2 regions of the Staphylococcus sp. mip270_02 genome follow, and region 1 is predicted to be linked to the other one. Evidence: predicted binding sites of a transcription regulator. Region 1 holds the regulator's gene; the other holds the start of a gene.
What was found. Region 1 encodes LexA, which represses DNA repair genes until DNA is damaged. Its sites were predicted from a motif close to CGAACATATGTTCG; they were not measured.
Positions count from the first base shown of each region.

Region 2: a site for LexA is predicted at 1,957-1,970, ahead of ACW5YJ_RS10200 (YolD-like family protein). Genes of this name have one in related genera too.

Region 1 is NZ_CM132934.1:1,965,854-1,969,282, reverse strand. It holds gene ACW5YJ_RS09280 (CAP domain-containing protein) at 15-1,028, shown strand; gene lexA (transcriptional repressor LexA) at 1,224-1,847, opposite strand; gene sosA (DNA damage-induced cell division inhibitor SosA) at 1,993-2,223, shown strand; gene ACW5YJ_RS09265 (DUF896 domain-containing protein) at 2,353-2,601, shown strand; gene tkt (transketolase) at 2,678-3,429, shown strand, end outside.
Region 2 is NZ_CM132934.1:2,169,901-2,173,329, forward strand. It holds gene ACW5YJ_RS10180 (hypothetical protein) at 1-108, opposite strand, end outside; gene ACW5YJ_RS10185 (hypothetical protein) at 149-961, opposite strand; gene ACW5YJ_RS10190 (XRE family transcriptional regulator) at 976-1,161, opposite strand; gene ACW5YJ_RS10195 (hypothetical protein) at 1,319-1,477, opposite strand; gene ACW5YJ_RS10200 (YolD-like family protein) at 1,524-1,934, opposite strand; gene ACW5YJ_RS10205 (hypothetical protein) at 2,102-2,650, opposite strand; gene ACW5YJ_RS10210 (peptidoglycan recognition protein family protein) at 2,953-3,429, opposite strand, start outside.

The sequences.
Region 1 (3,429 bases):
AGTAGGTGTAAAAAATTAGAAAATTATTTTTGTATGTACTTACTTTCTTAGTAGTTATTCTTGTCCTACCAATCAAAGAAACAGAACCAATGATTACAGTACAACAGCAATTAAAGGATAAAGTTGCTGATTGGTCTTCATCAAAAACAACTAATGAAGATGCGTTGAAAGTACCAAGTAAACAAGAATTTGCAGTTAACAATATTCAAATGAATATGACTAAAGACGCTGTAGAAGAAAAGCTAGGGCGTTCCCAACGTGTCTCATCAAATGAATATGGTACAAATTGGCACACGTATTATTCGGATGGTTATAGAGGGTTTGTGATGGTTAGTTATATAGATGATAAAGTAAATGCGCTATATAGTAACCAAAACGTTATATCATCAAAATCAAAAATTAAATATGGCACACCTAAAGACAAGGTAAGGGACCGTTTAGGTAAACCTATTACTGATAAGCAAAAAGGGCATGTGAAATTTGATGTTCAAGATGATGAATTTGATAATTTTCATAAAGACAAAATATACACAACAGCTTTTTATGATAAACATGAGAGCAATAACTTAACAGCACTATTACAAGTTAGTGAAAAAATGGAAAACCGATTACAACAACAATATGGCGCACCATCTGAGGGATTAGCACAAAGCTTTGAATTGCAAAACTTTGATTTAGTTAATTCAGAACGAGTACAGCATGAGTTAGAGCCACTTAAATATTCTACTGGTATTTCTGAGACGGCTAGAAAACACAGTAAAGATATGGCTGAACATAATTATTTTGATCATAATAATTTATCAGGCGATACTCCATTTGATCGTATGGAAGCTGACGGACACAATTTTAATGCAGCAGGTGAAAATTTGGCATATGGTCAAACAAGTAGTATTTATGCTCACCAGGGCTTAATGAATTCATTAGGACACAGAAAGAATATTCTTAAGAAAGAATTTAATACGCTTGGTGTAGGTGTTGACTTTAATAAAAATCGTCAGCCTTATTGGACAGAAAATTATACTGGATAATGTTTAAGGTTTGTTGTTTGAGGGTATCTGTTATCATGTGAGGATGAAAAGTTATGACAACAAACAAAAAAGATAAAACAGAAGATATACTTGAAAAAGTAAAAGATGTTTTAGAGAAAAAAGATGAAAAAAGAGAGGGTGCGCGATGAGCGCATCCTCTTTTTTTGAGAGTGTTAGCATTAGTCGAAATATCAATTACATTTCTCTAAATAATCCAACCACTTTTCCTAATACAGTTACATTATCAAGATAAATTGGTCCCATTGTACTATTTTCCGGTTGCAAACGATAACGAGTTTTTTCTTTATAGAAACGCTTAACAGTCGCTTCATTCTCTTCTGTCATCGCAACGATGATATCTCCGTTCTCTGCAATAGTTTGACTTCTAACGATAACTTTATCTCCATCAAGAATACCAGCTTCAACCATACTGTCACCAACAACATTTAAGATGAATATATCGCTATTATGTGTTGAAGTGAAATGTTCTGGTAATGGGAAGTATTCTTCAACATTTTCAACCGCAGAAATAGGTACGCCCGCAGTTACTTTCCCTATAACAGGAACGTGGATTGTTTCTTCCATATTAATTGATTCACCTAATTGCTCTGACACAATTTCAATGGCACGAGGTTTAGTTGGATCTCTTCTAATATAACCTTTTTCCTCTAATCTAGATAAATGGCCATGGACTGTTGAACTAGAGGCTAATCCAACAGCTTCTCCAATTTCTCTAACACTTGGCGGATACCCTTTGGATTGGACGGTTTGCTTGATATATTCAAAAATTTCATTTTGTCGTTTAGTTAACTCTCTCATAATAGGCACTCCCTAATTTAATTTGACTTAATTATAGCATGATTATAGCATTTTTACAAACGTTTGTTCGTTTGGTTGTTGACATAGAACAGATGTTCTGATAAAGTAACTATACAAACAAATGTTCTAGGAGTGGTTATAAATAATGAAGAACTATAAATCGCAAATAAAGTCTTATATTATAGTGTTAACGGTGACAATGGTACTTTGCGCCTTGTTTATATTAAGTGCACACAATAGTGCGAATTCAGAACAGACGTACGAAATGACTGACCATCAAATGACAAGTCAATCAGTAAATGGCGAACAGAGTAATAATGAAACTAAACTACAAAGCGAACAAACTTCACAGCAAGTGATGGCAGCTGTTCACTAATAGTTTTTTAGTGGCGTGAACTTTAGTGAATGTAAATGTTAATATAATGGTGTTTTTGTGAGCGAAACAATTTAGTTTCGTTCATTTTTTTGTTATATTTTTCTATATCAATAATATCGGAGGTTTATTATGGCTGATAAAGACGGTGTAGATTTACAACGTATAAATGAATTAGCAAAAAAGAAAAAAGAAAAAGGCTTGACTGAAAAAGAAGCTAAAGAACAATCTAAATTGAGAAAAGCTTACTTAGATTCATTTAGAGAAAAATTTAAGCAGCAAATTGAAAGTACAAGAGTCATAGATCCTGAAGGAAACGATGTAACGCCTGATAAAGTGAAAAATATATTAGATTCTAAAAATAAAGAAGATAAAAACTAAATCAATTTTTTGTTAAATAGATACCAAATAAGGTATAATAATATAGAAACTTGCTAGAAGAAAGGAAGTCATTTAGATGAATAAAGAAAAAGATCAATTAGCGGTAGATACGATTAGAGCGCTAAGTATCGATGCAGTTGAACAAGCAAATTCAGGACACCCTGGATTACCAATGGGCGCTGCTCCTATGGCATACACATTATGGACACGTCACTTGAATTTTAATCCCCAATCAAAAGATTTCTTTGACAGAGATCGTTTTGTATTATCAGCTGGACATGGTTCTGCGCTATTATATAGCTTATTACATGTTTCAGGTAGTTTAGAATTAGAAGAATTAAAAGAATTTAGACAATGGGGTTCTAAAACACCAGGACATCCTGAGTTCAAACACACTGATGGTGTAGAAGTTACAACTGGTCCACTTGGACAAGGTTTTGCTATGTCTGTTGGTATGGCTATGGCTGAGAAGCATTTAGCAGGTAAATTTAATAAAGAAGATGCTAAAGTTGTTGACCATTACACATATGTTCTTGCTTCAGATGGTGACTTAATGGAAGGTATTTCTCACGAAGCAGCTTCATTAGCAGGACATAACCAATTAGACAAATTGATTGTTTTATATGATTCAAATGATATCTCATTAGATGGAGATTTAAATAAAGCTTTTTCTGAAGATGTTAAGGGTCGTTTTGAAGCCTATGGTTGGAAACACATTTTAGTTGAAGAAGGTAATGATTTAGACGCAATTGATAAAGCGATTGAAGAAGCTAAATCTCAAAATGTACCAACAATTATTGAAATTAAAACAATTATTGGTTATGGTGC
Region 2 (3,429 bases), 200 kb from region 1:
CACATATATTTCTTTACTTTTTATTTGAAAATTAGTTATTGCTGTAAATAGTGCCGCTATTACACTTGAAGATAATATAATCGCAATTGTACTTAATATTATTAACACTCCTTTTATTTAATCCACCTATTCATTTAGGTGTTGTATTTTAATCTTTATATAGTTTAGTATATTCTTTAATTAAATCATCTCTATTTTTGTATTTCATATTATTGAATGAACAATTAACCTTATCAAAAATTTTTTCGACTTTTTCTTTTTTATCATTAAAAAAAACTTTGTTTTTTTTAATGATTAAATCGATTTGGATTTTTTCTATTATTTCTTCTCGTTTATCGTTACTAAATAGCAAGGAAATATTCTTTTTATTATCTACAGAGTAATGCTCCCATAAATTTATAGATTCTATTGGAATATCATTCTTTTCTACACTCTTGATTAATCTACGTGTTTCATCATAATTAATAATCCCTTTTATTTCATTATTAAAGTTATTAGAGTTTTCATAAAGGGTTCGAATATCAGAATATAAAATGATAGAAGTTTGACTTAGGTATTCATCTTTAACTTTGCTTAAAATTTCTTTAGTTTCATTAGATGTACGTTGCAGTTGTCTCAAACCATCTGGCTCTAAAAATCCCCCACCTCTAATCAGTTTGTTAATAAAATTTATTTTCCTTTCAACATACTCCATATTTTCTAAAACATCTAGATTTATTTCCATATTTTTACTTAAATCATTCATTTTTATTTCTTGTTTAAATAACTTTCTTGATTCGCTACCAGCTATTTTAGCACCAAAATACGCGCCTAAGAAAGTTGTAATCAATCCCATTATGCCTACTATAATTTCTGCTTGTTCAAAGCTTTTCCACATTTTAAATCTAAATAGAATTAAAATTAAAATTATTAATAATTGCGCGACCAAGCCAATGATAAATATTTTAAAAAATGCCTTCATAATTTCTAAACCGCCTATTCATCTAGATGGATTTTCGCATATTCATACAATGCTACACCTTTTTCAAAACTTAAATTTTCAAGCTTCCTTTCACCTCTGCGTATGCGTCTAATAGAAGATGCATCAACGCCAGTAGCTTTTTCTATTTCAGACGCACTTATATCAGATTCTATTAATTTTTTTACTGTTTCTATTATCATAAAATTTAGTGAACCGTTTATTTGTTTACTTTAATAAAAAGTATATTGCGATTGCTAAAACGCTAAAACCAATTACATAATTTAAAAATGTTCTAATTCTTATTTTAGTTAGATTTGTCATTTTTATCACCTCGATATATAATAAGGTGGAAGGGGATTAACTCCCCAACCAATATTTTAGTAGTGAAGCAATGGTTGCTATCCCTAAGCAGTAATTTCGGAAGGTTCTGCTTTTGGTTTCTGCAATCGTTGCTTCTTTTTCTTTCCGTTCTAAACGGTTCACTGTTTGCCACCTCCTTACTACACTTCTTATCATACAGGACAATCGTCCTTTTATCAATCCTTTCTTCCCTTTTTTTAAATTATTTTATCTCGACAATATCTAACAAATTAACCTTACTGAAACCACTTTCTTCATATAAATGGAGTGTTTGTGTGTGAACATCTACTTTGTGTATGTAAACTTTTTTAGTTTTAATATAACCATCTACAAAATAACGCAATTCAATTGTTGGGTCGTGATACATTTTTAATATCAACTTATCATTTAGATCATTCAATTGGTGATTGCTTAGTATGGGTTTATCAATTTTATTTTGGTCTTGTATGTATTGTTCTAGTTGTTCATATTGTTCAGGCATTGTTTTGAAGGGTTGCCATTTAACCATTCCACGTCCTTGTGGTATACGTGGATTAAGATATTCTCTAGGTATATTACGATAATCAGTTTCATATTTATATTCATCCGGTGCGTCTGGATTTATTATTTTCATTTTACCATCTCATGAACATAATAGAACACTTGTTCGTATAAGTAAAGATGTAATTTACATATAAATAGACATAAAAAATAACCACCCAGTGACATGTGTGGGTGGTATTATATATAGTATCAAGACAAGAAGAAACTCGTTTCACTCGTTCCTAAAACAACAAAAAATCATCTAAATTTAGAACGAATCTCATCAAGAGTTTCATTTTCTAAAGTAGTAAGATTTTTAAGTGATGTTCTTTTGTATTTACACTTGGGACATTTATATTTATAAAATCCCCAATAAGTTCGAGTATCTTTCATCTTTCTCTTATCATTAGGACAATAAGGACCCCTAACTTCACCTATTTTAACTTCTTTTAAATCTTCAAATCTAACTTTTTCCAAATCATTACTCATCCAAGGCTCTGAAAGATAATCAAAAAAAACATCCCATTTGAAACCAAAACATTCCATTTTTATAGACCCTTTATAATCTTGCATTACAAAAAATCCAGATGGATCATCTTGCAATTTGTCTATGCGTTTTTTTATAATAAAACGAACTACTAGAATAAACAAAAGCAACAAAAACCAATAAAAATAAAATTTATATTTAATCAGAAAATCAAAACTTATAACTTTAAAACTCAAAATATACACTAAAAAATTAGTAATTAACGCAACTAAAAATGAAATACCTAAATCATATAAAAAAGCCCTAAATTTTGAATTCATAATAACCTCCTTAAAATTATTTTACTACAAGGCCTAATACATATTTAGATTTCACTTACTAAAAATGTTTTATTCCAATTGCTTTATTGACGTTGAGCCTCGGAATCTTTTAACAACATCAAAATATACATTTGAATTATATCATAAAAAATAGGGCAAGCACATAAGCGTCTGCCCTAAATATAATATTGATCTCGTGGTGCCATTACGAGTTATCAATAATTAAATTTTAACACAATTCATTTGTGCTTAATATATTATTTATTTAATCTTATATAAGATAATCTCTATAAACTCATTCTCTATTTAACTTCTAATTTTCCCCATAATGCTTTTTCTTTTAATAACTTCTCTTCTTTATCAGTAATCTCACCTATAGGCATGAAGAAATTATCTTTTTTGTTTGCTCCATCTGCTTGATATTTAAATCTAATCCACCACAAACCATTTTTCTTATCTTTGATAACTTGGTCGAATTTCACATATTCACCAGGATAAATCCATGACCCTTTATCTACTTGAGCTTTATTTAATCCCATTGCGCGTCTTACGACAATTGGTTCAGTATTACTCTTATTTGCTGTAAATATTCCATTCCATCCCCATACTGTGCGAGGTGGTTTTGCTTTGATAGGTTCTTTTACATCTTTTGCTACTTTTTGTGTTGGTGAATCACCTTTCATATGTTTAAGCACTAAATTATCAAGCACACTAATATCATTTCTACCATATCCTGCGGCTGTTAATAAATTTCCTGGGTCTTGTTTATCATATTGTAT